DNA from 3 places in the Telluria sp. ZT3P25 genome. Region 3 is predicted to be linked to each of the others. Evidence: predicted binding sites of a transcription regulator. Region 3 holds the regulator's gene; each other region holds the start of a gene.

Region 1 (9,751 bases), on a different contig from region 3:
GCTGCGCGCGACTGCCCGTCTTGATATGAACTCCCGCGTTACCACCACCAGAGCTCATGGAATATAGTCCTCCGCCGCTGTTCAAACAAGGCGCGCCCGCGCGTGTCAAGGTGACGGTGTTCGCGCTGATCGCGATCGTTCTGCTGGTGGTCGACGCCCGCATGGGGCTTCTTGCCGGCGTGCGTACGGTCGCCGCCACCGTGCTGTACCCGATGCAGATGGCCGCCATGCTGCCGCGCGATGCCGTGGGCAATATGGGCGTCTATTTCTCGTCGGTCTCCACGCTGCAAAAGCAGGTCCAGGTGCTGAAGAACCACGAGCTGGCCCAGGCTCGCCTGCTGCAGCAGGCGCAGTTCCAGATGGCCGAGAACATCCATCTGCGACGCCTTATGGACGGCAAGCAGCAACTGCCCGTGCAGTCGCAGATGGCCGAAATCCTGTACGACGCGCGCGATCCGTCGACGCGCCGGATCGTCATCAACCGCGGCTCGCGTGACGACGTCACGCCGGGCCTGCCGGTGATCGACCATGCCGGCGTCGTTGGCCAGGTCACGCGCGTGTTTCCGTTCACATCCGAAGTGACGCTCCTGACCGACAAGGACCAGGCGATTCCCGTGCAGGTGCTGCGCAGCGGTTTGCGCAGCATCGTCTATGGCCGCGGTCACTCCGGCCAGCTCGATCTGCGCTTCGTGGCGCAGGATGCCGACATCCAGGTCGGCGACGTGCTGGTCACGTCGGGCCTGGACGGCATGTACCCGGCCGGCCTGGCCGTGGCGCGCGTGACGCAGGTCGAAAAAGCGACCGGCTCGTTCGGCCGCGTGGTCGGCCTGCCGCTGGCCGGCATCGACCGCAACCGCCAGGTGCTCGTGATCATGTCGAACCATGCCTTGCCGGCGCGCCCGCCGCAGGAAACGCCGCCAACCGGCAACCGCCGCAAGCTGCCGGCAATGGCGCCGGTGCCGACGCCGCCGTTGCCTGCCTCGCCATTGCCGGCAGCCGGCGCACCGGCCGCCTTGCAGTCGCCGGTTGCGCCGGTCACACCGGGCGCCGCACCGACGACGCTGACCACACCCGTGCCGGCTGCAACGACACGCGCCGCTACTACGCCGGCGGTCCGGGCGCAGCCTGCACCGACGCCAGTCACACCGACGCCGGCTGCACCGTCACCAACCCGATAAGCGACCATGCCAGGTAACCGCCCACACTACATCCTGCTGCCCGTCAGCCCGCTGTTCATCATGTTCAGCCTGGTGTGCGCCTTCATGCTCAACCTGATGCCGTGGGGCCGCTGGCTCGGCGCGCCCGATTTCGTCGCACTGGTGCTGGTCTTCTGGGGCATTCACCAGCCGCGCAAGGTCGGCATCGGCGTCGCCTTCTGCATGGGCCTCTTGATGGACGTGCACGATGCGAGCCTCCTGGGCGAGAACGCGCTGGCCTACACGCTGCTGTCGTACTTCGCCATCATGATCCACCGCCGCGTGCTGTGGTTCCCGACGCTCACCCAGGCCATGCACGTGTTCCCGCTGCTCCTGATGGCGCAGGCGATCCAGCTGATCGTGCATTTCATCGTCTCCGGCCGCTTCCCGGGCCTGTTGCAGTTCATTGAGAGCGTGGTGGCGGTAATCCTGTGGCCCGTGATCACCTGGCTGCTGCTGGCGCCCCAGCGCCGTGCGGTCGACCGCGACCACACCCGTCCGATCTGACGACCTGAATCGACCAATACGCGCATGACCGAATTCAAAGACAGCGATCGCGAGATCCACCAGTTCCGGATGCGCCTGACCGTGCTGATCGCCCTGGTCTTCATTTGCTTTGGCCTCCTGGTCGCGCGCGTCGTGTGGCTGCAGGTGCTGCACCACGATCAGTACGCGGCCCAGGCCGAGGACAACCGCATCGCGCTGGTGCCGATCGTGCCCAATCGCGGGCTGATCGTCGACCGCAACGGCGTGGTCCTGGCGCGTAACTATTCGGCCTACACGCTCGAACTGACACCATCGAAGCTGCAGGCAAACATGGAATCGGTGATCGACGAACTGGCCAAGCTGGTGCAGATCGAGCCGCGCGACCGGCGCCGCTTCAAGCGCTTGCTGGAAGAGTCGCGCAGCTTTGCCAGCGTTCCGCTGCGCACGCGCCTGACCGATGACGAAGTCGCGCGCTTCACCGCGCAGCGCTTCCGCTTTCCCGGCGTCGAAGTGCAGGCGCGCCTGTTTCGCCAGTACCCGATGGGCGAGGTGGCCTCGCACGTGATCGGCTATATCGGCCGCATCAACCAGAAGGAAGCCGACGCGCTGGAAGAGGGCGACGACGCTGCCAACTACAACGGCACCGATCACATGGGCAAGGAAGGCGTCGAGAAGCGCTACGAGCGCCAGTTGCACGGCCAGACCGGCTACGAGCAGGTCGAGCGCTCCGCCGGTGGGCGCGCCATCCGCACGCTGCGCCGCACGGCACCAACGCCGGGCAGCAACCTGATCCTGTCGATCGACATCGAACTGCAGAAGATCGCCGAAGAAGCGTTCGGTGACCAGCGCGGCGCGCTGGTCGCGATCGAGCCGGCCACCGGCGACGTGCTGGCCTACGTGTCGCGCCCCGGGTTCGATCCGAACCTGTTCGTCGACGGCATCGACAGCCAGAGCTGGAACGAACTCAATACCTCGCTCGACAAGCCGCTGATGAACCGGCCGCTGTCGGGTACTTATCCGCCCGGGTCAACCTTCAAGCCGTTCATGTCGCTGGCAGCGCTCGAGATGGGATTCCGCCGGCCGCAGGATGCGATCCGCGATCCCGGCTTCTTCATGCTGGGCGGGCACCGCTTCAACGATGACAAGCCGGGCGGGCACGGCTTCGTCAATATGTACACCTCGATCGCTCACTCGTGCGATACCTATTACTACCAGCTGTCCAACGAGATGGGCATCGATAACATCTCCAAGTTCATGCGCGAATTCGGCTTTGGCCAGCCGACCGGGATCGACCTCGATTACGAAAAGACCGGCGTGCTGCCCTCGAAAGAGTGGAAGGCCGAACGCTTCAAGCGCAACCCGGCGGCCCAGAAATGGGTCGGCGGCGACACCATTTCGGTCGCGATCGGCCAGGGCTTCAACAACTACACGATGCTGCAGCTGGCGCATGCTACCGCCATTCTGGCCAACAACGGCGTGGTGATGAAGCCGCACCTGGTCAAGATGATCGAGGACGGCGCCACCCGCGAGCGCACACTGACCGTGCCGAAGGAAACCCGGCGCCTGGCCATGAAGCCCGAGCACATCGCCTTCATCAAGGATGCGATGGCGGGCGTGATCCGCGAAGGCACCGGCCAGAAAGCCTTTGCCGGCGCCCTGTACACGGCCGGCGGCAAGACCGGCACGGCCCAGGTGATTGGCTTGCGCGGCAAAAAATACAATGCCAACGCAATCGATGAACGCCACCGCGACAATGCGCTGTTTACCGTGTTTGCGCCGGCCGAGCAGCCGCGCATCGCGCTGGCGATGGTTGTTGAAAACGCCGGCTTTGGCGGGGCTATCGCCGCGCCGATCGCGCGCAAGGTGCTCGATTACGCCATCCTGGGCAAGCGCCCGGCGCCGCCGGCCGAACCAAAAAAGGCCGAGCGTCCCGTCACCGTCAAGAAGGCCGCGCCAGTGCCAGCACCCGTGACCGCACCGCTCCAAACGGCCAGCGCGCCCGCCGTCACCCGAACCGAGTAAATCATGGCCCATATTCCAGAACGGCGTTCGCTGCGGCGGCGCCTGCGCCCCTATTTCACGGTGTTCGACCTGCCGCTCACGCTGATCCTGGCAGTCCTGGTCACGATCAGCATGATCACCATGTCATCGGCCGGCGCCGACTTCCCGGACCGGGTCGAGCACCAGATCCGTAACTTCCTGCTGTCGTTTGCCGTGATGTGGATCGCCGCGAACATCGCGCCGCAAACGCTGATGCGCCTGGCCGTGCCGATCTATACCATCGGGGTCGCGCTGCTGATCGCGGTGGCCATGTTTGGCCTGATCAAGAAGGGCGCGCGGCGCTGGCTGCACATCGGCGTGATCGACATCCAGCCGTCCGAGATCATGAAGATCGGCGTGCCCCTGATGCTGGCCTGGTATTTCCAGACCCGGGCCCAGGTCGCGGGCTGGAAGAATTATCTGGCCGCCGGGGCGCTCCTGATGATCCCGGTGGCGTTCATCATGAAGCAGCCCGACCTTGGCACGTCGCTGCTGGTGGCGTCATCGGGGTTGTACGTGATCTTCCTGGCCGGCCTGTCATGGAAGGCCATCGCCGCCGTGTCGGTACTGGGGCTGGCCAGCCTGCCGGTGGGCTGGTCGATGATGCACGACTACCAGCGCGAGCGGGTGATGACGCTGATCGATCCCACCTCCGACCCGCTGGGCAAGGGCTTCCACATCATCCAGTCGATCATCGCGATCGGCTCCGGTGGCGTGAGCGGCAAGGGCTACATGAAGGGCACCCAGGGTTACCTGGAATTCGTGCCCGAGCGGACCACCGACTTCGTGTTCTCGGTGTATTCGGAAGAATTCGGCCTGATCGGCAACCTGTTCCTGCTGTTCGTGTACCTGCTGCTGATCGGGCGTGGCCTGATGATCGCGGCCAATGCAGCCAATACCTTCGGGCGGCTGCTGGCCGGATCGATCTCGATGATTTTCTTTACCTATGCCTTTGTCAACATGGGCATGGTGGCGGGCATTCTGCCCGTGGTCGGGGTGCCACTGCCCTTCATGAGCTATGGCGGCACTGCCTTTATCACACTCGGCCTTGGCGCCGGCATATTGATGAGTATTCAAAGACACCGTAAACTGGTGAAGACTTAACTAGCAGGAGGACTGCCAATGGGCGTTCGCAAAAACATCCCGGCGGTCGTAGCGGTTGCCTTTCTTGTCACGGCGTGCAGCAGTACCGGTGAACACAAACGCTTGTCGCCATTTCCGTGGCCGCACAAGCCCACCGCCAAGCATGGCCCCGCGCCCAAGCTGCCGGCTGCCAATTCGGGGCGGGGCGGCTACTACAAGGACGACGGCCCGGGCGAGAATCCGTCCGACGGGCTGCTCGAAACGCCCGACGCGGTCGTCATGGCCGAACCGTTCAACAAGTTCACCAGCCGTCCCTACACGGTGCTGGGCAAGACCTACACGCCGCTGGGCAATGATGAACGGTGGACCCAGCGCGGCATCAGCACCTGGTATGGCAAGAAATTCCATGGCCAGCGCACCGCGTCCGGTGAGCTCTACGACATGTACAAGATGACGGGTGCACACCCGACGCTGCCGATTCCGTCGTACGTGCGCGTGACCAGCCTGGAAAGCGGCCAGTCGGTGGTCGTCCGCATCAACGATCGCGGCCCGTTCCATTCCACGCGCATCATCGATGTGTCGTACACGGCCGCGCTGAAACTGGGCCTGCTCGGTAATGGCAGCCACGAGGTCGAGATCGAGCGCCTGTTCCCGGGCGATCCGATCGTCAATCCGGCGCAGATTGCCGCCGCGCGGCGTGAAGCGACATCACAGGCGCAATCGGCGCCGCCCGAGATCGCCGCGCTGATGCTCGAAGACCGGGTGCGGTCGGACAGCGGCGCCGTCGTGCGCCTGGTGGAGCCGGCGACACCAGCGGCGCAAGAGGCACCTGCGCCGCGCGCCACGACGGGCGACTACTACATCCAGCTTGGCGCGTATGGCCGCACCGGCACCGCCGAAGCGATCAGCGACCAGATCGCGCGCGCCGGCGTGGACGTGGGCACGCTCGAAGTTGTGAAGGTGGGTTCATTCAATCGCCTGTACGGCGGGCCGTATCCGACCCGCGCCGAGGCGATCGAGGCGATGGACGCGCTGCCGGCTTCGTTGGGGTTGAAGCCGATCGTCGTGCGGCGCTGACGCCTCGCCAGGCTTTCTGAAACTGCGTTATGCCGCCACGCGCTTGCTGCGGCGACGCACGGCGCCCAGACCGGCCAGACCGGCGAGCGCCAGCAGGATGCTCGATGGTTCCGGCACTTCGGCAGACGCCACGACTTTCGTGTAGTCCAGCAGCAGCTGCGAATTGGTCAGCACCAGGTCGCCCGCGACTTTCAGGTTCAGCGTCAGCTGGTCGCTGCGCAGCAGTTCGTCGATGATCGACTGGTTCGAGATGATCCCGCTGATGGTGAAGGCGCCGGTGTAGTCACGGGTGATGGTCGTGGTGTCGGTCCAGCCCTTCGTGTAGAAGTCGTAGCACTGGTAGGAGTAGCAGCCCGTGCCTTCGTACTTGACCTGAAGTGGGCTCGATGCGGTCGTGCTCGACTCAAGCAATGACGTGCTGCCCGTGCCGAGAGCAACGCCACCGATCGACAGGGCGGCGCTTTCCTGCTGGCCCGTGCGCTCCACCGTCGCGTAATTGGTCAGGTAGCGTGCATAGCTGATCGAGGTGTGGGGCATCCAGCCCGTCATGTTGCTGCCAGTGGAAACTGGCGCCGACGTCGTGAACATATCGGTGCCATCGTCGCGGAACGAGAACGAGTACGTCAGGCTGTTGACCGTGTAGTCGGCCGGCAGGAACGATTTGCCACTGAACACGGCGCTGTAGTTGTTGTTTGCCATGTCGCTCGAGGCAAATGCGCCCGTCATCGCGATGGGCGTGGCCAGTGCTGCAGCGGAGATAGTGCAGAGTGCGGTCAGCAGAGCGGTGGTGATCAGTTTTTTCATGGCAAACCCCTAGTTTTGAATTTAAGAAACGATAATTTGTATATAGCAATACTTGTGCCAGCAAAGCAACTCATTGATTATAAACAATCTTATTTTCTTAAAAGAATTTGGTGTAAAGAAATTCGACAGGTTTCAGCGTCCGCGCAACACGTAGGGACGAAAAAAAGCGCACCCACAGGTGCGCCGTTGTTGATCTTGAAACAGGATCAGCTGCAGCGGGTGACTTCGACACCGTTGTAGTTATCGGCAATACCAGTCAGGCGATCGCGCTCGCCAGCCTCGATCTGGCGGTACTGATAGCCGGCGCGCGTCACCTGAGGCCCGCGCGGCAGAATGCGCACACCGCGCACGCCCTGGCGCTGCAGGTCGGCCACGAGCTTTTGCGCCGCCCCGTCCGACTTGAACACGCCCAGCGAAATCGCATACCGTAATGGCGACGTGTCATTTTGCATGATGAAGAAGTTGGTCACGCCGCGCTCCTTGAGCTCGGCGACGCGGCGCTGGGCGCCTTCGCGACCGCCGTTCGGTGGCAGGTAGACCAGGCGGCTCGTCACTTCCTGGAACGGGATCTCGATACGCGACTGGCGCGCTGCCAGGCCAAGACGCGCGACACGTGCCTCGAAGCGGCGCGCATCGGCCGTGCTGAACGGGCCAGCCTGCACACAGGCGACCAGGTTCCGGGTTACCGGTGGGGGCGCAGGCACAGGCGCAGGCTCTGGAGCAGGAGTAGCCACCTCGGCTTGCGGCGCCGGTACAACGCTGGCCGCAGCCTGCCTGGCCTGCGTTGGCGTGAGCTGCTGCATGCGTTCGGGCGCGAGCTGGTTCTTCAGGCGCGCCGGCTCGCGCGCCGCATCTGGCGACTGGCCGAGCAGGCCCTGGCCATACGCCAGCAAGACCCCGTTGGCGCCCAGTAGCGCCCAGAACACGAATTTCAGCACCGCATATCCCCCGTCGAGCCGGTGGCTGCTGCATGCAGGCCGACCAGTACGATGTTATCGACCACCTTGTGCGCAACCTTGAGGGCTGGCGCGATATGCGGCGCGGCGCCACCCGAGACGATGCAGAAGGCGCCGGCCAGGCCAGCCACCGCGCGCTCGATCGCGCCGGCCTGCGCCGAGAGCAGGCCGGACAGGATCGCATCGTGCGTGTTGTCGCCGAACAGTGGCGGCAATGCGCCGGCATCGACCTGCGGCAGTTGCGCCGTGTTGCGCGCCAGGCTCGCCGCCATCAGGGCCAGCCCGGGCAGGATCATGCCGCCGATGAAGTGGCCATCGGCGCGCACCGCGTCGACCGTGGTCGCGGTGCCGCAGGTGGCCACGATCAGGTCCTGGCCGGGTGCCAGCGCGCGCGCGCCGATGGCAGCGGCGAAGCGGTCGCACCCGAGCCGCGCCGGGTCGCGGTAGCCGTTGGTGACACCTGCGCGCTGCGGCGTGGACGCGAACCACTCGACCTGTGCATGCGCCGGCAGCAGGGCAGCGATGCGTTCGGCCAGCACGGGTCCCGCCACGTTCGAGACCAGCACGCGCGTGGCCCCGGTCCAGTCGGACGCCAATGCATCCAGCCCGGCATGCGCTACCGCGCCAGTAGCCGACCAGACGCCAGGCGCCGCGCCGTCGTCTGCCAGCGCCCACTTGACACGGGTGTTCCCGGCATCGATCAGCAGCATCATGCTTTCACCCGCAGCGAGACGTCGCCGGCCATCACGGTGATGCGGCCTTCGGCGGTATCGAGCAGCAAGCGCCCACTATCGTCGACACCGGCCGCGCGGCCTTCGTGCCGCACGACGCCGCCGTCGAGCAGGACGACGGTCTCGCCCTGCCATGCATGGCGCAGATTCCAGCGCGCGCTGAAGGCGGCAAACCCGCGCGCGGTAAATTCGCGCAGGCAGTCCGCCAGGCCGTCGAGCAGCGCCGCCAGCAACGCGTCACGGTCCATGCGCGCCAGCCATGGCATGCCGGCCGCGCTGCGGCCCAGCTGCGCTTCCATCTCGTCCGGCATCAACAGGTTCAGTCCGATGCCGATCACGGTCCAGGTGCCACCGCCAGGGGCGGACTGGGTTTCAATCAGGATGCCGGCCAGTTTGTCGCCATCCTTGAGGACATCGTTCGGCCATTTCAACTGCACTTGCTGGCCCAGCGTGCCCAGCGTGTCGGCCAGCGCCACGCCCACCGCCAGCGGCAGGCCAAGCAGCGCCTGCGGCCCGCCGTCGAAGCGCCAGGCCAGCGAAAACGTCAGCGAGCCTTCGGGCGACGACAGCCAGCTGCGGCCCGCGCGCCCGCGGCCGGCGCTTTGATGTTCGGCCACCAGCAGCAGCGGGGCAGCAAGTGTGCTGGCGCGCGCGAGCAGATCGGCATTGGTCGACCCGGTCTGCGCGACGACTTCAACGGCGACGCCTGCGCGTGACAGCGCGGCAATGGCGGCGGCGTTCATGGTTGCTCCCGGCGCGGCTTGGTCGGCGCGCGCGCAAAGAGACGGTCGAAGAGGGCGTTGGGCATCAGGCGCAGCAGCTTGGCGACGACGCCCATCTGCCACGGCAGCACGCGGTAACTGTCACCGCGCGCGATCGCCGCGACAGCCCGCGTGGCAAAGCGTTCAGGGGGCATCAAAAAAGGCATAGGGAAGCGGTTGGCGCGGGTCATGGGGGTATCGATGTAGCCGGGGGCGATAGTCACCACGCGAATATTTGACGGGCGCAGTTCCACGCGCAGCGCTTCGCAATAGCTGTGCAGCGCGGCCTTGCTGGCGCAGTAGGCGCCGGCACCGCGCATGCCGCGAATACCGGCCACGCTGCCGATGCCGACCAGGCGGCACGGCGTCGGCTGGGTTTTCATGGCGGCGATGAACGGTGCGAACGTCGCCACCGTGGCATTCACATTGGTGGCGAAGACGGCGTCGAACACGGCCAGATCGTCGGCCTGCTCGGTCAGCGTGCCCTGCGAGATGCCGGCGCATGCGATGACGATATCGGCGCCGCCGTTCACAGCGATGAAATCCTGCGCGGCGCTAGCAAGGGCCGCGCGCTCGAGCACGTCGACCGCATACACCTGGTGGCGCGAGGAATCAGG
Region 2 (9,751 bases), on a different contig from region 3:
GCGTCTGCGTATGGCGGTTCCCCAGGTGGAAAGCGCAGCGCGCCAGCAGCGTCGCGTCGCCGCAGCGCACGACATAGGTCGGCTCGAGCGCGGCCTCGACGCGCACCACGCGCCCGCCTTCGCCCAGCAGCAGGTCGCCATCGCGCAGCACGGTGCCGCGCACGAGGAACAACGCGACCTCTTCGCCCGAGACCAGGCGCGCGCGCTGGCGGCAGCGCTCGCGTTGTTCGAACGGCAGCAGCAGCGTGTCGTGCACGACGTCGGCGACAACGATGCGGGTATGCAGTGAAATCATGGATGGCCTCTAGAACAGGAAGTAACGCTGCGCCAGCGGCAGCACGCTGGCCGCTTCGCACACCAGCAGGCGGCCGTCGGCGCGCACTTCATAGGTTTCGGGATCGACTTCCATCTGCGGCGTGGCGCCGTTGTGGATCATGTCGCGCTTGCGCAGGCCGCGCGTGCCACGCACGGCGATCGTCGTCTTGCTCAAGCCCAGCGTGCCTGCGATGCCCGCCTCGAACGCGCTTTGCGACACGAACGTGAACGACTTGCGCAGGCCGCCGCCAAACGCGCCGAACATGGGCCGGTAATGCACCGGCTGCGGCGTCGGGATCGATGCATTCGGGTCGCCCATCAGGCTGGCCGCGATCATGCCGCCCTTGACCACCATCGACGGCTTGACGCCAAAGAAGGCCGGCCGCCACAGCACGATGTCGGCGATCTTGCCTACTTCCAGCGAGCCGACGACATGCGCGATGCCGTGGGTAATGGCGGGATTGATCGTGTACTTGGCGATGTAGCGCTTGACGCGGGCATTGTCGTTGCGTGACGAGTCGCCTGCCAACGCGCCGCGCTGCACCTTCATCTTGTGCGCCGTCTGCCAGGTACGCATGATCGTCTCCCCCACGCGGCCCATCGCCTGCGAGTCCGACGACATCATCGAGATTGCCCCCAGGTCGTGCAGGATGTCCTCGGCGGCGATCGTCTCGCGCCGGACGCGCGACTCGGCAAACGCCACGTCTTCGGCAATCGCCGGATCAAGGTGGTGGCAGACCATCAGCATGTCCAGGTGCTCGTCGAGTGTATTGACCGTGAAGGGCCGCGTGGGATTGGTCGACGATGGCAGCACGTTGTCGTAGCCCACGGCCGCGATGATGTCCGGCGCGTGCCCGCCGCCGGCGCCCTCGGTGTGAAAGGTGTGGATCGTGCGGCCCTTGAACGCCGCCACGGTCGACTCCAGAAATCCCGCTTCGTTGAGCGTGTCGGAGTGCAGCGCCACCTGCACATCCAGCCGTTCGGCTACCGACAGGCAGTTGTCGATCGCCGCCGGCGTGCTGCCCCAGTCCTCGTGCAGCTTCAGGCCCACGGCGCCGGCATGGACCTGCTCTTCGAGCGGGCCGGGCTGGCTGACGTTGCCCTTGCCGAAAAAGCCCAGGTTCATCGGGAACGCGTCGGCCGCCTGCAGCATCGAATGAATATGCCAGGCGCCCGGCGTGCAGGTGGTCGCCGCGGTGCCGACGGCCGGCCCGGTGCCGCCGCCCAGCATCGTCGTCATGCCCGAGTACAGCGCCTCGTCGATCTGCTGTGGACAGATGAAATGGATGTGCGTGTCGACGCCGCCGGCCGTGACGATCATGCCTTCGCCGGCGATGATCTCGGTCGCCCCGCCGATGGCCATCGTGACATTCGGCTGGATATCCGGGTTGCCCGCCTTGCCGATGGCGGCAATCAGGCCATCCTTGATGCCGATATCCGCCTTGACGATGCCCCAGTGGTCGACGATGACGGCGTTGGTGATGACGGTGTCCATCACGCCCTCGCGCAGGCGCTGCGACTGGCCCATGCCGTCGCGGATGACTTTGCCGCCGCCGAACTTGACCTCTTCGCCGTAGGTCGCGAAGTCGCGTTCGATCTCGATCACGAGCTCGGTGTCGGCCAGGCGAATCCGGTCGCCCGTGGTCGGACCATACATGTCGGCGTAGGCCTGGCGGCTGAGCGTGACCATCATGCGTCCCCTGGGGTTAGAGACACCGCCGCGGGCAACGGCCCGGACACGCGGCCCTGGAAACCATGCACGATCCGCTCGCCCGCCAGGTCGACCAGTTCCACCGTGCGGCGCTGGCCCGGCTCGAAGCGCACTGCCGTGCCAGCCGCAATGTTCAGCCGCATGCCGAGCGCCGCTTCGCGCTCGAACTGCAGCGCCGGATTGACTTCATAAAAGTGGTAGTGCGAGCCGACCTGCACCGGCCGGTCGCCCGCGTTGGCCACGACCACGGTCAGCGTGCGCCGACCGACGTTGAGTTCGATATCGCCGTCGTCAAGAAAGTATTCGCCTGGGATCACGATAAGCTCCGGCTAGGGGATCGGATGGTGGACGGTTACGAGCTTGGTCCCGTCCGGGAACGTCGCCTCGACCTGGATATCGGGGATCATTTCGGGCACGCCCTCCATTACGTCGGCGCGCGCGAGGATCCTCGTGCCTTCGCTCATCAGCTCGGCCACGCTGCGGCCATCGCGCGCGCCTTCCATGATGGCAGCCGTGATCAGGGCCACCGCTTCCGGATAATTCAGCTTGAGGCCGCGCGCACGCCGGCGTTCAGCCAGCAGCGCAGCAGTAAAGATCAGCAGCTTGTCTTTTTCGCGGGGCGTCAGGTCCATGGGCGGGTCCGTTCCAGGTGAGCCAGTCTAGGTGCGCCAAATACGCGGCGGGCACGCCGGGCGCTCGAGCAGGTGGGGCCGCAGCAATGCCCACACCTGGGCCATGACGGCGCGCGCCGCTTCGCCGTCGTCGCCGAGAAAGCGCGCAACGAACACCGACTTCACCTGGCTCGACGCCAGTTGCGGGTCGAGCGCGCGCACGCGCGCCTGCAGCGCCGGGGGCACGGGCCGACCGACGGCAAGAAAGGTCGCGCACACGGCGTGGCCGCGCATGCCGAGGGGACTGGCGATGCGGTCCGGGGTCAGGATGCCCTGCTCCCACCACAGCAGGTGGCCCTCCTGGCGGATCCGCGTGCGCTGGCGTATCCGTCCGCGCGCAAACGCTTCGCCGGCGGCCACGCGACCGAAGCACAGCACTTCGCTGCCGATATAGATGCTGCCGGCAGCCAGATCGACGTCGTGTTCCAGGTCGACGCTTGCTGCGTCATAGAAGATGGTTTCCTGCGGCAGCCACTCGATGGCAGCGCCCGCGCCAACCCGCAGGCGCACCGCCTGCTGCGACACGCGGCCGTTCGCGCGGTACCACTTGGCCGCGCCGGGACTGGTGGCCAGCACGTTGCAAGCGGGGCCGGCGTCGACGTCGATCTCGAGCCGGTCGCCCCCGACCACGCCACCCGGCGGGTGCACGACGATCACGTGGCAGGCGCCAGGGCCTTCCGGATACAGCGCCTTCTGCACACGCAGCGGGCCGCAGTGCGTGCGGCGCACGAGACGCGTCGTATCGCCATCGCGCACGAAACCCAGCGCCAGGCTGGCTTGCCAGGCAGGAAAGACGGTGGGTGCATCGGTGGGGGTGCAATCGCGCATGCTTGATGAAACAGCACGATGCGTGCCAGCGTCCTTACGTGGCGCGGGACGACTATTTTGCAAGCGACGCGCACCGCGAAGGTGCGCGCTGCACCTGAACGCGTCAGGACATCGCCAGCTCGATGCAGTTGCGGCCGGCCCGTTTGGCGCGCGCCAATGCGGCGTGGGTACGCACCGCCATCGAGTCGCCGCTTTCGCCCTCGCCCAGCTGGGCTACGCCGAGGCTGATCGTCACGTGGTCGCAACCGGGTATTTCCACCTGTTCGATTGCCGCGCGCAGCTTCTCGGCCATCTTCAGCGCGTCGATGGCGCTCGTGTGCGACGCGATGACCTGGAATTCCTCGCCGCCCGAGCGCACCAGCACGTCGCTGGCACGCAGCAGCGCGCGCGCCGTGTCGGCCACCGTGCGCAGCACGAGGTCGCCCACCGGATGACCGAAGGTATCGTTGATATGGCTGAAGCGGTCGATATCGAAAGCGATCAGCGCGAGCGGCAGCCGGTAGCGGCGTGCGCGCTTGATCTCCTGCTCCAGCAAGGCTTCGCCATGGCGCCGGTTGGCCAGATCGGTCAGGGCGTCGGTCGAGGCCAGGTGCGTGACGCGCGCCAGCAACGCCTCGTTCTCGCGCGAGGCCTCGGCCATGCGCAGGCCGTGGGCGGCCAGCCCGGCCAGGGCGTCCAGCGCCTGCAACTGCGCCAGAGAGAGCGGCCGCGCGTCGCTAAACAGCAGGCACAGGGAACCCATGGGCCCGCCCGGCCCCTGCCCCGGGACCGGCACGCCGACGACCATGCGTGCACCAAACGCTTCCAGGCGCGCGGCAAGCGCCGGGTCAGCAAGCGTGTCGAGCGCATCGACCAGCGTCAGCTCGCCGGTCGATGCCGCAAGCAACCCCGGGAACGCATGGCGCAGCGGCGACGGCAAGAGCCTGCCCTCGTGCTCGAGCAGCGCCGCCAGATGCAGGCCAGCGGCGCCCTGCTCGCCCTCGAGATGCAGGTCGCCGTCGCGATGCTGGAACAGCGCCACATGCACGACGCCCGGCCAGCCGGACAGCGCTGCGCACAGGCGCGCGGCAAAGCGGGCGCTGTCGTCGGCGTCGTCCAACGCCTGCTGGCAGGCGGTACGCAGCGCGAGCAGCGTGCGCAGTTCAGTTTCGATCGGCGTGGGCGCAGCTGGCGTTGCCACGGCAAAGCCGGTGCGCATGCGCGCGGCCAGCAGCGCGCGCGTTTGCTGCGCGCGCAGCGGACCGATCGCGTAGTCGAGTGGCCCGAACGCCATCAGCGCCGGCAGCCAGCGCGCGTTCGTGAAAGGACACAGCACCAGCACCGGCGCTCCGGCGCGCGCGCCGATCAAGGCCCCCAGCGACGGCAGATCGACGCCAAGATCGCAGCGTTCGAGATCCAGCACGAGCAGGTCGGCAGGTTCGCGTACCAGCAGGCCGCGCGCCTGCTCTGCGCCGGCGGCCACGCGCAGGTTGGCAAACATGCCATCGCAGCCGTGCTGAAAGTCGGCCCGGCGCTGGCCGACCGGATTGACGAAGACGCAGGTAAAGTCGTCACGCGCGCCGTCTTCTTGATGCATGTTGATTCTCCAGATTGAGTCCAGCCGCACCGTGCCGGCATGGCTGCAAAGCAAGTTTGCCATAAGCGGGCGTGCCAAGCATAGCAATTGTCGTCCTGTGTGTGGGAGCGCACCGTCGTACCACGGTGTGCACCGAATACTCTCTTGAACGAATCCATACTCACGGGAGAATCACCATGGCACATCAAGACGACGTGGCAGCGAAACAGCGCGCCATCCAGCAAGAGCAGGATGCACGCGACGCCGGCAAGACCGAATCCGACAGTAAAGACGCTGTCCAGACTGGCGTCAACCAGCCGGCGCCACCGATGCCGGCGCAGCACCTGGCCAAGCCGGGCCTCGAAGCCGATATGGAAAGCAAGCCGAAATTCATGGCCGAGGGCTACAAAGGCAGCGGCAAGCTCGAAGGCATGGCCGCCATCGTCACCGGCGCCGACTCGGGCATCGGACGCGCGGTGGCGGTGCTGTTCGCACGCGAAGGCGCCGATGTCGCCGTCATGTACCTGAACGAAGACGTCGATGCGGCAGAAACCAGGCGCTGCATCGAAGCCGAAGGCCGCCGCTGCATCACGATCGCGGGCGACGTCAAGGATCCGGCATTCTGCAACGACGCCGTGCAGCAGACACTCAAGGCATTCGGCCGGCTGGACATCCTGGTCAACAACGCCGCATTCCAGGAGCACGCCGATTCGATCCTCGATATCACCGAAGAACGGTTCGAAGAAACCTTCCGCACCAATATCTTCGGCTACTTCCACATGGCCAAGGCCGTCGTGCCGCACCTCAAGCGTGGCGCGTCGATCATCAATACCGGCTCGGTCACGGGCCTGAAAGGCTCGTCCAAGCTGATCGACTATTCGTCGACCAAGGGCGCGATCCACGCGTTCACGATGTCGCTGGCCGGCAGCCTGCTCGACCAGGGCATCCGCGTGAACGCGGTGGCGCCAGGCCCTGTCTGGACGCCACTGAACCCCGCCGACAAGGGCCCGGACGACATCACCGAGTTCGGCGCCAGCACCGACTACCGGCGCCCGGCCCAACCCGAAGAACTGTCGCCAGCCTATGTGTTCCTGGCCTCACCCGTCTGTTCGGGGTACATCACGGGCATCGTGTTGCCGGTCACCGGCGTGGTTGGCGAATAACGTCCGCAGAACGAGGAGCAGGCAATGGCACGCAGCATGTGGAAGGGCGCGATCAGTTTCGGACTGGTCCACATTCCGGTCGATATGTACCCTGCGGTCGAGACCAAGGGGCTGGACCTGACGATGCTCGACCGGCGTGATTTTTCGCCGGTGGGGTTCAAACGCTACAACAAGGGCAATGGCAAGGAAGTCGTGTGGGACGACATCGTCAAGGGCTACGAATACGAGGATGGCGAGTATGTCGTGCTGTCGGACGAAGACCTGCGCCGCGCCAATCCGGAAGCGACGCAGACGATCGATATCCAGGCCTTCGTCGATGCCGGCGATGTGCCGCTGATCTACTACGACCAGCCGTATTACCTGGCACCCGGCAAGGGCGGCGCGAAAGTCTATGCGCTGCTGCGCGAAACGCTGCGCGAAGCGGGCAAGATCGGCATCGCGCACGTGGTCATCCGCGTCAAGCAGCATCTGGCGGCGCTGATCTGCGTGGGCGACACGATCGTGCTCAATACGCTGCGCTACCCGGACGAAATGCGCGACGCGGGCGAACTCAAGATCCCGTCGCCCAATTCGAAGACGGCGTCCGTCACCGTCAAGGAACTCAAGATGGCGATGGCCCTGGTCGAGGGCATGAGCGAAGACTGGGCGCCAGCGCAGTACCACGACAGTTACCGCGAAGACGTGCTGGCCCTGGTCAAGAAGAAGATCAAGGCGAAGCAGACCAAGACCATCACCCAGCCCGAGCCGGAAAAAGAAAAGCGCACGACTGGCAAGGTCATCGACCTGGTCGCGCTGCTCCAGGCCAGTCTTGGCAAGAAGCCGGCCAAGGCGGCGCTGGCGGCGCTTGACGACGATGATGATGACGACGATCCGCCACCGCGCCAGTCGCGCAAACCGGCCGACGACGAGGACAGCGAGGATGACCAGCCACCTCCACGTGCGCGCAAGGCGGCAGCGACGTCAGGGGCCCGTGCCACGGCCACCAAGTCTTTGGCCAAACCGGCAGCCAAGGCACCGGCCAAGAAGGCGGCGGCGGCCAAGTCAGGCACCAGGGCGCCTGCGCGCAAGAAGGCGGCGTGAGGATGGACGGATTCATCGACTTCCTCCAATGGCCTGCGATGGCCGTCAGCCTGATTGCCGCCTACCTGGTCGGCGCCAAGCGCGCCGAGCGCCGCATCCTGGGATTCTGGACCTTCATCTTCAGCAACGTGCTGTGGATCGTCTGGGGCTGGCACGACGAAGCCTGGGCGCTCATCGCGCTGCAGGTTGCGCTGCTGGCGATGAACGTGCGCGGCATCTTCCGGAACGAAGCCTAGGGCACCGCGCCCGCCCACACCTTCAGGGCACGAACCCGAGCTGCTTCATCGCCTTGGTCAGTGTCTTCGCCGCCGTGGCGTAGTCCTGCCACGGCGTATTCCCGACATCGAGCCGCTCGTGCACATTGGCGATCGTCCACTGGTCGCTCGACGTCAGCCTGTCCAGCTCATCCCAGCCCAGCGGCACCGAAATCCCCAGGCCCGGGCGCGAACGCGCCGACCATGCGGCCACCGTCGTCGCGCCCTGCCCGTTGCGCAGGTAATCGATGAAGATCTTCCCCACCCGGTTTTTTGGCCCGCTTTTGAAGGCAAAGCGCTCCGGCAACGTCTGCGCCATGTGGTGCACGATCGCCTGCGAGAAGCGCTTGACCGTGTCCCAGTCGTGGTTACCCTTCATCGGCACCACAACATGCAAGCCCTTGCCGCCGCTGGTTTTCAGGAACGCCGGCAAACCCAGTTCGTCCAGGAAGGCATGCATCAGCTGTGCTGCTTCCTGCATCTCGGGCCACTTGATGCCATCGCCCGGATCGAGGTCGAATACCATCCGGTTCGGCTTCTGGTAACTGCCCTTGAATGCATTCTGGGTATGGATCTCCACCACGTTCCACTGCGCCGATGACAGGATGCCCAGCGGCGTGGCCACCTCCAGCATCGGTGGGTGTTCCGGGTCGAGCGCCTGGTCCAGGTCGCGCAGGCCTGGCATCTTGCGCACATCGACGTGCTTCTGGAAAAACAGTTCGCCGCCTACGCCCTCCGGCGCGCGCACGAGCGAAACCGGGCGCCCTTTCAGGTGTTCCATCATCAGGTCGCCCACCAACGCGTAATAACGCACCAGCGCCAGCTTGGTGGCGCCGGTCGCCTTGTCGATCACGCGCTCGCCATTGGTGATCTTCAGCGACGCGGGCAATTTGCCCTGCGCGGCCACCGGCTCGTCATCGGCAGCGACGTCCTCCACCGGGAGCGCCTGCTCGCGGGTGATGTTTTTGGCCGGCTTGTCCTTGCGCAGCCCCTGGAACACCGGATGGCGCACGGCACCGCCGCTCGTCCAGTCCGAGAAACTCACTTCCGCCACCAGCACCGGCTTGACCCAGTGGTGCGCGCGCCCCGGTACGGCGCGCGGCGGGAACGGGCTCGTGTCAGTGCGCAACGCCTCGAGATGTTCCGCGATGCTGGTCAGGGTCGAATGGTTGAAACCCGAGCCGACGTTGCCGGCGTAGCGCAGCACGCCGTCTTCGTCATGGACCCCGAGCAGCAGCGCGCCGATGCCGGTGCGCGCGCCTTTCGGGTCGGTGTAGCCGCCGATGACGAATTCCTGGCGCCGGCCGCATTTGAGCTTGATCCAGTCGGGCGAGCGGCGCGACACATAGCGCGCGTCGCGCCGCTTGCCGATCACGCCTTCGAGGCCGATCTTGCAGGCGGCGACGATCAGTTCGTCGGGGTTGGCGCCGAATTCGGCGGAAAACCGCACCTTGTCGGATCTGGCTTTCTTGAGCACCTGTTCGAGCACCGTGCGCCGGTCGACCAGCGGCATCTCGCGCAGGTCGTGGCCGTCAAAATACGGCACATCGAACAGGAAGTAATCGATGTCGACGGCGCCGTTGCCATCGAATGCCGCCTGCAGCAGGCCGAAATCGGGCTTGCCATCGTCGTCGTGCACGACGATTTCGCCGTCGTACCAGCCGTCGGGCAGCGCCATGCGTTCCAGCTCTTCCCTTAGTGGCGTGAGCTTGTCGGTCCAGTCGTTGGCGTTGCGCGTGATCAGGCGCACGGCGCCGTCCTCGATGCGGGCGAGCATGCGGTAGCCGTCGAACTTGACTTCGAACAGCCAGTTTTCGGGGTCGGGGGGCGGTGCGTCGACGAGCGTGGCCAGTTCGGGCGAGAATTTGGCGGGAAGCGGCGACTTGGCGTCCTTTGTCGTGGCGCGCTTTGCCGGCGCCTTCTTTGCTGCCGCTTTTTTGACGGGTGCTTTCTTTGCAGGCGCCGCCTTCGCTTCTTCGCGCAGCGCCTCGACCTTCTGCGCGGCCCGCTTGGGCATCGGCAACGCCTTCACGCTGTCAGGCAGTTCGTCGACCAGCGAGAATTCGGCGGCCGGACGTGCGTAATCGTCCTTCTCCTTGATCAGCAGCCAGGGCGGCTGCTTTTCGCCACGGCCCTTCATCCGCACCAGCGTCCAGCGGCCGTGCATCTTGTGA
Region 3 (9,751 bases):
GGTCTGGGCGGCTGCAACAGGCGAAGCGCTACGTGTGCTTGAGGGCAAATGGAAGATCGTCATCATCTTCCAGCTCTTTGCAGCGAAACAGCCGCTTCGCTTTTCGGAACTCGAGCGCCGCGTGGAGGGCGTCAATCAAAAGATGCTCATCCAACAACTGAAAGAGTTGGAAAAGGACGAGACCGTCATACGGAAAATTTATCCGCAGGTGCCACCTAAGGTCGAATATGCACTTAGCGAAATGGGCCTCGCGCTCGGCCCATCAATTGAATGCCTGATCGACTGGACATTTATGCGCCGAGAAACTATTCATGGCGGCTCGGAAGCTTAGTCGCTTGCAGCTTCGCATTATTTACATGCTCTGCACTTAGCCGCAGCGCACTGCTCAATCGCTTGCAAACCCTAGTACGGCAAGTCTCGCGTTGTAGTCCTATGCGGTTTATCTAGTCCATGAACCAGTATTCATGGCCGTTCGATTTGAAAGCAATAAACGAATAGATCGTCACCCGTTAACTGGTTAGGCTGTGAATCTCCTCCATACTTTCAAAGGATTCACGATGCTGCAGTTATCAGGGAAAGTAGCAATCGTCACTGGCGCAAGTTCAGGCATTGGCTACGAAACGGCCAAGCTATTCGCAAGCGAAGGTGCGAATCTGGTCGTCACCGCTCGCCGCCACAGCGAACTTGCCAAACTGGTCGCGGACATCGAGCGCCATGGCGGTGAGGCAGTTGCCATTGCCGGGGATATCAGGGACGAGAACCTTGCGCGCTCATTGGTTGAAATGGCAGAAAGCCGCTTTGGCGGACTCGACATTGCTTTCAACAACGCTGGTACGACAGGGGATCCCGCCCCAGTGGCCGATATAACGGCTGACGCCTGGCAAGCTACGCTCGATACAAATTTGACGGGCTCTTTTCTCGGTGCGAAGTACCAACTGCCCGCAATGATAAAACGAGGCGGCGGTTCGATCATTTTCACGTCGACATTTGTCGGAAGCACTGTGGGTTTTCCAGGAATGGGGGCATACGCTGCCAGTAAAGCAGGACTGATCGGTCTGATGCAGGTCATCGCCGTCGAATATGGCATGCACGGTATTCGCGCCAATGCTTTACTCCCCGGGGGAACCGATACACCGATGGGTCGAGCGACCGCCAATACGCCTGAGGCACTGGCTTTTGTAAAAGGCTTGCACACCCTCAAACGCATTGCACGGCCAGAGGAAATCGCCCGCTCGGCACTCTATCTCGCTTCTGATGCCTCCAGCTTCAGCACTGGCTCGACGCTTTTGGTGGATGGTGGCGTATCAATCAACCGCACATAACAGAAGAAATGCCGGTGACACCAGCATCCCTGATGCGAATGTCGCCGTCATGTCAGATCGGACCGATTACCTTACCACCGGTGTAGTACACGTAGGTCAGCGGCCCATCAGGAATAATCTGGCTAATTTCATTGATTGGTTCTGCTTTTAAGGTACTGCGACCGTCACATTATTTCAGCACCGACGCCGCATCTACAATCCGCACATCATGCATCTGGTGCAGATACGATTCCAGATATCCCTTGTGCGACGCGCCGACGATGACCAGCATGCGCTGACCGGGCCGCAACCCCAGGACGTCCCGGATATTGGCCGCCATGCGCAGGTTGCGCGTTTCCCAGTAACCCACGTACTGGCGGCCGAAGCGCTGCGCTGACGGCTCATTAAGCGCCGCGCCGAAGTCGCTGCGGTAGATCAGGGCCGCCTGGCCGGGCGCATTGTCGGCGCGGTACATCGCCAGCACGCCTTCGGCACTGGCCAGCAACCCCTCCTGCGTCTTGTCCACTGCAGCGCGCTGCTTCGTGGCAGGGTTATCCCACGCCGTCATCAGCGCATCGCCAAACGCCTTCTGGTCTTCAGACGCGCTGTCGGCGGTATGGTCGTCCATTGCGTACAGGCGTTCAAGACCGAGCCGGGCCGCCAGGCGTGCACCGATCATCAGGCTTTCGTCCATCCTGGTTTCCAGCTTCACGAGTACGCTGACCAGTGTGGCATCCAGACCGTCACCGGCACGGCGCTCAACCTCGGGCAAGCGCAGCCACTGGACCAGCGCCGATGCGCGCTCGCCCCCAGCGAGGAACAGCGCTGCCAGGTGACGGCGCTGCGCCGGGGTCGGCGCGTCGGGCCAGGCAGCCAGCAAGGCCTCGGCAGCCTCGGTCGCCGCTGCGACATCCAGGCCTGTGGCCAGCCGCGCCGGTGCAGTATCCCTGCAATAGGAATCGATCGAGTCCTTGTAGCGGACTGGGTAGCGTCGCATGAAGTCGCACTGCGGCCCGGACACCGCCTCGATCGCAATCGCCTGCGGCTTCCATGCGGCCAGGCGTTCGTTCAGCAGCGTCAGGCTGGCGGCCTGGAAGGTTTTCGGCAATTGCGACAGATGGGGGGAGCCCAATACCAGCACCTCATTGGCAGGCCCGGAGGCCGGTCCCTTGAATGCGCCCGCATTGAAGTCAGGCTGCCAGGCCTGGGCGGCGGCGCTGCCGCACAAGGTCATCGACAACAGCAAGGCGGTCATGCGCATCGGGGTTCCTCATCGGTTCATGAAGCCACGATGTTTGCACCGCCTGCACGAAAAGTCACGCGCAAACGGATATGCATGGAGACGCTTACGCGAGATGCCGTAGCGGATGCGCATGCACCGGCCACACCGGCGCAAAGAAGTGCGCCACCATCGCATCGGTCACGAGGTCGAGCGATGGCGGATTCCATTGCGGCGCATTGTCCTTGTCGATGACGAGCGCGCGCACGCCTTCGAGCACCTCGCCATGCTCGAAGTTGCGGCGCACCAGCGAGCGCTCCAGGCGCAGACAGTCGGCGACATCGAGCGATGCGCCGCGCAGCAGCAGCTCGCGCGTCACGCACATCATCAATGGCGAGCGCTGACGCATTGCATTCAATGCCTTCTGCGCGAATGGCGTGTCGTCACCCTCGAGCGAGGCCATGATTGCCGCCACCGAATCCGCGCCAAAGTGCGCATCGATGCGCGCGCGGTTGGCTTGCAATTCGCTCTCGCCGGGGTGCGCCGTGGCAAACTCGCGGATCGCCGCCGGCAGATCCGCGCCTGCCGTCGCCTCGATCAGCGCCTGCAACGCCGGCAGGTCGGCGCCCGGCACGAACACGTCGGCCAGGCCCACATACAGCGCGTCGGCCGCGCCGATCGTCAAGCCGGTCAAGCCCAGGAACATCCCCAATTGCCCCGGCGCGTGCGACAGAAAATGGCTGCCGCCGACATCGGGGAACAGGCCGATATTCACCTCGGGCATCGCCATCTTGGTGCGCTCGGTGACGATGCGCAGGCCGCAATCGGGGCCGCCCTGCGCGATGCCCATGCCCCCGCCCATGACCACGCCATCCATCAGCGCGATATACGGTTTCGGATAAAAATGGATCAGGTGATTCAGCGCGTATTCTTCGGTGAAGAAATCCTCGAGCAGTGCGCTGCCGCCTTGCGGCGAGGCGTTGCCGACCTCGTGGAAGAAGCGGATATCGCCGCCCGCGCACAGTGCTTTTTCGCTGCTGCTGGTGATCACGACCGCATCGACGGCAGCGTCACGCTGCCAGTCGAGCAGGATCGCGGTCAGCGCGCGCACCATGTCCAGTGACAGCGAATTGAGCGCCTTGGGACGGTCTAGCGTGATGATGCCGGTGCGGTTGGCGATGCGGGTCAGGACGTGTTCGGACATGGCGTGATCCATCGAAAGGAAACACGTATTTTACCGGCAGCGGGATGCAAAAAGGGCGTCCCGAAAAGACGCCCCTGGCGGTGGTGACCTGCGCTCGATCAGGCGACAGCGACGTCGGCTTCGTCGACGTCCAGGCGTTTGATCGCTGTGCGGTTATGGTCTTTGAGCATCTGCTTGTGCTTCAGGATTTGTCGATCCAGTTTATCCATCAACATGTCGATCGCGGCATACAGGTCTTGCGCGACGCTCGCCACGTGCAGGGTCTTGCCCGACACCTGGACATTGATTTCAGCTTTTTGCCTTTTTTCTTTTTCAGTGAGGTTATCGACGGCCAGGAAGACGTGGGTATCTATGACTTGATCGAAATGGCGAATAATGCGTTCCAGCTTATTCTGAACGTATTCACGGATGGCAGGGGTTACTTCGAGATGGTGACCACTGATGGTGAGGTTCATACACACTCCTTTGAAGATGTCACGTCGCTTGCACCACACAGGAGCTGAAGGCACAGACTGTATGAGCGGCGTTGTTACAAGGCTTTGCGGAGACTGACGGGGGGGATCTTGAGCGCTTCACGGTATTTTGCGACCGTCCTGCGCGCAATGACCATGCCTTGTTCCCCGAGCATTTCCGCGATCTTGCTGTCGGATAATGGATTCTTAGGGTCTTCTGCTCCTGTCAATTGTGCGATGAGCGCACGGATTGCCGTTGAGGATGCTTCGCCTCCCGCTTCGGTGGCAACGTGGCTGCCGAAGAAATACTTCAACTCGAACATGCCGTGCGGGGTCAGCATGTATTTCTGGGTTGTGACACGAGAGATGGTGCTCTCGTGCAGACCTAGTGTATCAGCTATCTCGCGCAAAACAAGGGGCCGCATGGCAACCGCGCCGTGGCTGAAAAAGTTGCGCTGGCGCTCGACAATCGCCTCGGCCACACGCAGAATCGTGTCGAAACGCTGGCGCATGTTCTTGATGAGCCACTTCGCCTCTTGCATCTGCGCGCCCATCTGGCTCTCGCTGCGGCCCTGCTTGAGCATCGTGGCGTACAGGCTGTTCACGCGCAGGCGCGGCATCACGTCCGGGTTCAGCGTGACCGCCCAGCCATTCTTCGCGCGCCGCACGATCACGTCCGGCACCACGTAATCCGACACGTTCGACGCGAACGCGGCGCCCGGATGCGGATTGCACTGGCGGACCACAGCCTGCACTTCGCGCAGGTCTTCGTCGTCGCAATCGAGCGCTTTTTTCAGCTTGCTGTATTCGCGCTGCGCGAACCAGGTCAGGTAGCCTTCGACGATCTTCAGCGCCATGCGGCGCGTGACCATCGGCACGCCCGGCATGCGCCGGATCTGCAGCGCCAGGCATTCGGCCGCGCTGCGCGCGCCCACGCCCACCGGGTCCATGCTCTGCACCATCGCCAGCGCGCAGCGCAGTTCGTCGAGATCGACCTCGAGTTCTTCGGGCAGCCGCGAGTGGATGTCGTCGAGCGGCTCGTCCAGGTAACCGTTGTCGTCGAGCGCGTCGATCACCAGTTCGGCCAGTGCGCGATCGCGGGTCGAGAGCAGCGTTTCGCGCACCTGTTCCATCAGGTGTTCGCGCAGCGTGATGGCGCACGCCTCCAGCTGCGGGCGGCCGTCTTCGTCGTCGCTGCTGCTACTGCTGCCGGACGACGCGCCGCTGCCTTCGCTCCACTCGTTGTCGGGCCGGTCGCCATCGACCGCGCCGCCTTCAGCGCCCTCGCCTTCGGCCGGCGCGCTGCCTTCACCTTCGGCCTGCTGGCCCGGCGCCGGTGGCGCCTCGCCGGATGCCGGCGCATTGTTGATGGCCCCATCGGCCAGCAAGCGCACCGAATGATCGAGCGGATCGTCGAGCCTTTCGAGCAGCGGGTTATCGCCCAGTATCTGCTCGATCTCCTGGTGCAGTTCGAGCGTCGACAGCTGCAGCAACCGGATCGATTGCTGCAGCTGTGGCGTGAGCGCCAGGTGCTGCGAAGTGCGGAGCTGAAGGGACTGTTTCATCAATTGGTCATGGCTTACATGCGGAAATGTTCACCAAGGTACACGCGGCGCACCGACTCGTCGGCGATGATATCGTCGGGACGGCCGGATGCGAGCACCGCGCCCTGATTGATGATGTAGGCGCGGTCGCAGATGCCAAGCGTCTCGCGCACATTATGGTCGGTGATCAGGACGCCGATCTTGCGCTCCTTGAGGAAGCGCACGATGCGCTGGATCTCGATCACGGCGATCGGGTCGACACCGGCAAAGGGTTCATCGAGCAGCACGAAGCGCGGATTGGTGGCCAGTGCGCGTGCGATCTCCACGCGGCGCCGCTCGCCGCCCGACAGCGACAGCGCCGGGTTCTCGCGCAGCTTTTCGATCTGCAGGTCGGCCAGCAAGTTGTCGAGCCGCTCGCCGATCTGCGCTTTGGTCAGCGACTTGCCGTCGACCTTCTGCAGTTCGAGCACGGCGCGGATGTTTTCTTCCACCGTCAGCTTGCGAAACACCGACGCTTCCTGCGGCAGATACGACAGGCCGAGCACCGCGCGGCGATGGATCGGCAGGCTGGTGATGTCGGTGCCGTTGATGCTGATCGAGCCGGCATCCGACGGCACCAGGCCGACGATCATGTAGAACGAGGTGGTCTTGCCGGCGCCGTTCGGGCCCAGCAAACCCACCACCTCGCCGCATTCGACGTCGAGCGACACGTCGCGCACGACCAGGCGCTTGCCATAGCTTTTCTGCAGGCCCTTGACGACCAGCGTGCTGCGATCGTTCAGCTCCGTCATTGCGTGCCTCCGGCCGGCGTACGCTTGGGCGCCAGGATCAGCGTGCCACGTCCGCCGCCAACCTTGCTTTCGCCGCTGACGTCATTGCGCACGGCGACGACTTCCTTGCGGTTGTCGTACGAGATGAACGGGCCAGTCATCTGGTTGGTCATCCGGTCGTTTTCGAGTTCCTTGACGACCGCGTTCGAGTACAGGCGCACCAGCTCCGAACGTTCATCGTATTCGATGCGTTCGGCCTGACCCTCGACCCACAGGTTCGGGCCGCCGTCGCGCTTCTGCCGGAACGTGGCAGGCTTGCCGTTGGCCGCGGTGAGCGTCACGCTCATATAGCCTTCGGGCGTATCCCTGACCACGGCGCGCTCGGCCTTGACCAGCAACGTGCCGCGGGTCAGGATCACGTTGCCGGTAAAGGTGCGAACGCCCGCGACGCCATCGAGGTCGCCGTTGTCGTATTCAAGTGCCGCCTGCTTGAGCGAGTCGGCCTTTTCGGCCATGGCGGTCAAGGAAAGGAGTGAAAAGAAAGCGGCAGCGAAGAGTTTTTTCATGATGGTGCTGGTCCTGGGTTAGCACGCGCGCATGGCTGATGGCCTTCAGCGCTGGCGTGGCGGATAGACGATACGGCCGCGGCCGGACAATTTCATCTGCATTGTCGCGTTGTTGGCCACCAGGCCGACGGCCTTGAGGGTGGACGCGCCAAGCTCCATGTCGATCGGCTGGTCGGTCTTGACGATTTCTTCGTCGGGCAATACGGTCATGGCCGACGTGCGCACGCGCAGCGCTTCGCTGGCGGGCGTTTTGGGGCGCTGCAGATCGACGTCGCCGAACAGTTCGACACGGTGTTCTTCGTGGAAGATGCGCGCGCTCTTGGCCACCACCGTCATCGGCGGACGGCCCGGTTCGATGCCGCGCATGAGCGGCTGGTCGACGTTCGACACGTCCCCTTGCGGGATGTGGGCCAGGCGCTTGCCCGACACCACGTAGCTCGGCTGGCCGTTGGGCGTCATTCGCACAAACGAAAAGTTCTCGACGATGTAATCCGGCTCGTCGGGCGGGCCGCCCAGTTGCGCATCGATCTCGGTCCCCTGCATCAGCTGCAGCAGCCAGAAGCTGCCGAAGGCGAAGAATACGCCGATCACGATCATCGCCAGCAGATTCCAGCGATGCGCGGTGCGTTTGTTGGAGGCGATGGTGGCCATGGCGCTCAGGCGAAATACGGCGCGAGCGCCTGGTCATAGGTGCCCTGCGCGCGCATGACGAGGTCGCAGATCTCGCGCACCGCGCCACGGCCGCCACCGTTCTTCGTCACGTAATGCGCGCGGTGCTGCACGTCCGGATGGCCCGACGGCACCGCGACGGCAAAGCCGACGCGCGCGAACAGCGGCAGGTCGATCACGTCGTCACCGATATAGCCGCATTGGTCGGCAGTAAAGCCGGTGGCCTCCAGCAGATTGGCAAAGCCGATGCGCTTGTCGTGGTTGCCCTGGTAGACATGCGAGATGCCCAGGTCGGCGGCGCGCCGCACGACGATCGGCGACAGGCGCGCGCTGATGATCGCGGTCTGCACGCCGGATTTATTGAGCATCTGGATGCCCAGGCCGTCGAGCACATTGAAGGTCTTGGTCACTTCGCCATCGGGGCCGTAGGTCAGGCTGCCGTCGGTGAGCACACCGTCGACGTCGAAGATCATGACCTTGATGCGCGCGGCGCGCTCGATGTGAGCCAATACAGGAATAGTCATCAAATCACCTTTGCACGGGTCAGGTCGTGGATGTGCAGCGCGCCGACCAGCTGGCCCGCTTCATCGATCACGAGCATCTGGTTGATGCGGAATTCTTCCATCACGGCGACCGCGTCGACGGCCAGCTGCTCGGGGCGTACGCTGCGCGGATTGGCGTGCATGACGTCGCGAATCAGCACGTTCGAAAAATCATGCATGCGCTCGATCACGCGGCGCAAGTCGCCATCGGTAAACACGCCCAGCGGGCGGCCATCGGAATCGACCACGGCGGTCATGCCCATGCCTTTCTGGCTGATCTCGAGCAGCGCCTTGACCAGCGGGACATCCAGGCCCACCGACGGGATGGCGTCACCGGTGCGCATCACGTCACGCACGTGCGTGAGCAGGCGCCGGCCCAGCGCGCCGCCCGGATGCGACAGCGCGAAATCCTGCTCGCGGAAACCCCGCACGTCGAGCAGCGCCACGGCCAGCGCGTCGCCCATGGCCAGCGTAACGGTGGTGCTGGTGGTCGGCGCCAGATTCAGCGTGCAGGCTTCTTTCGCCACTGCGATGTTCAGGTGGACGTCGGCCAGCCTGGCCAGGCGCGAGGCCGGCTTGCCGGTCATGGCGATCACGCGCGCGCCCAGGCGCTTCACGGCTGGCAGGATGTCGAGCAGTTCAGACGATTCGCCCGAATTGGAAATGGCGATCAGGATGTCATTCGCGGTGACCATGCCCAGGTCGCCGTGCGCGGCTTCGCCCGGGTGCATGAAGAACGCCGGCGTACCGGTGGACGACAGCGTGGCAGCGATCTTGCGGCCGATGTGCCCCGACTTGCCCATGCCCGAAACGACCACGCGGCCGGTGCCGGCGTAGATCAGCTGCGCGGCGTCGACAAAGCTGCTGTCGTCGCCCAGGCGCGCGTGCAGCGCCACGATGGCATCGGCCTCGATCGCAAGCGTCTGGCGACCCAGTTCCAGCACGCGCTGCGCCAGGGTTTCGTCAAAACTTTTCAGCATTATTTGGTCATCAGTTACACTCATTCCAGAAGTATAAACGAATTGCGAAAGCAAAAAACTTGCCAGTCGTAACATTCGATAACAAGCACGCCTCGCCACCATAACCACCACCCGTTTCACCCCATGCATTCTGGTCTCGAACTCACCCTGTTGCTGCTTGGCTGCGCCGTCCTTGGCGTGGTGGCCTTTCGCACCCTGCAGTTGCCGCCGATGCTCGGCTACCTGGCCGTCGGCGTCCTGATCGGCCCCCACGCCCTGGCACTGGCCGAAGACAGCCCCACTACCCATGCACTGGGCGAATTCGGCATCGTCTTCTTGATGTTCTCGATCGGGCTCGAATTCTCGCTCGGCCAGCTGCGCTCGATGCGGCGCATCGTGTTCGGGCTGGGACTTGGCCAGGTAGTGACGACCGTCGCTGCAGCCATGGGCATCGGCCTGCTGGCGGCGTACCTGATGCCCCACCTCACCTTGGCCTGGCAGGCCGCGTTCGCACTGGGCGGGGCG

Evidence for each region. Region 3 encodes sigma-54, which starts transcription at its own class of promoters, with help from an activator protein. Its sites were predicted from a motif close to TGGCANGNAANCTGCTTT; they were not measured.
Region 1: AC56LY_RS00175 (PEP-CTERM sorting domain-containing protein) is a predicted target of sigma-54. The motif match lies at 6,729-6,746, and genes of this name have one in related genera.
Region 2: AC56LY_RS06535 (urease accessory protein UreD) is a predicted target of sigma-54. The motif match lies at 3,536-3,553, and genes of this name have one in related genera.

The regions. Positions count from the first base shown of each region.
Region 1 covers NZ_JCASIJ010000001.1:31,415-41,165, forward strand. Annotated here, with positions in the region: gene mreC (rod shape-determining protein MreC) at 57-1,178, shown strand; gene mreD (rod shape-determining protein MreD) at 1,185-1,703, shown strand; gene mrdA (penicillin-binding protein 2) at 1,728-3,704, shown strand; gene rodA (rod shape-determining protein RodA) at 3,708-4,826, shown strand; gene AC56LY_RS00170 (septal ring lytic transglycosylase RlpA family protein) at 4,845-5,882, shown strand; gene AC56LY_RS00175 (PEP-CTERM sorting domain-containing protein) at 5,910-6,686, opposite strand; gene AC56LY_RS00180 (SPOR domain-containing protein) at 6,893-7,624, opposite strand; gene AC56LY_RS00185 (type III pantothenate kinase) at 7,618-8,355, opposite strand; gene AC56LY_RS00190 (biotin--[acetyl-CoA-carboxylase] ligase) at 8,352-9,116, opposite strand; gene AC56LY_RS00195 (SDR family oxidoreductase) at 9,113-9,751, opposite strand, start outside.
Region 2 covers NZ_JCASIJ010000001.1:1,420,136-1,429,886, reverse strand. Annotated here, with positions in the region: gene ureE (urease accessory protein UreE) at 1-295, opposite strand, end outside; gene ureC (urease subunit alpha) at 305-2,005, opposite strand; gene AC56LY_RS06545 (urease subunit beta) at 2,005-2,343, opposite strand; gene AC56LY_RS06540 (urease subunit gamma) at 2,356-2,658, opposite strand; gene AC56LY_RS06535 (urease accessory protein UreD) at 2,686-3,525, opposite strand; gene AC56LY_RS06530 (GGDEF domain-containing protein) at 3,629-5,101, opposite strand; gene AC56LY_RS06525 (SDR family oxidoreductase) at 5,278-6,243, shown strand; gene ku (non-homologous end joining protein Ku) at 6,268-7,323, shown strand; gene AC56LY_RS06515 (hypothetical protein) at 7,326-7,559, shown strand; gene ligD (DNA ligase D) at 7,582-9,751, opposite strand, start outside.
Region 3 covers NZ_JCASIJ010000002.1:778,272-788,022, reverse strand. Annotated here, with positions in the region: gene AC56LY_RS22135 (winged helix-turn-helix transcriptional regulator) at 1-331, shown strand, start outside; gene AC56LY_RS22130 (SDR family oxidoreductase) at 558-1,322, shown strand; gene AC56LY_RS22125 (DUF5694 domain-containing protein) at 1,492-2,562, opposite strand; gene AC56LY_RS22120 (enoyl-CoA hydratase/isomerase family protein) at 2,648-3,724, opposite strand; gene hpf (ribosome hibernation-promoting factor, HPF/YfiA family) at 3,823-4,179, opposite strand; gene AC56LY_RS22110 (RNA polymerase factor sigma-54) at 4,254-5,741, opposite strand; gene lptB (LPS export ABC transporter ATP-binding protein) at 5,756-6,511, opposite strand; gene lptA (lipopolysaccharide transport periplasmic protein LptA) at 6,508-7,056, opposite strand; gene lptC (LPS export ABC transporter periplasmic protein LptC) at 7,102-7,707, opposite strand; gene AC56LY_RS22090 (KdsC family phosphatase) at 7,713-8,249, opposite strand; gene AC56LY_RS22085 (KpsF/GutQ family sugar-phosphate isomerase) at 8,249-9,271, opposite strand; gene AC56LY_RS22080 (monovalent cation:proton antiporter family protein) at 9,371-9,751, shown strand, end outside.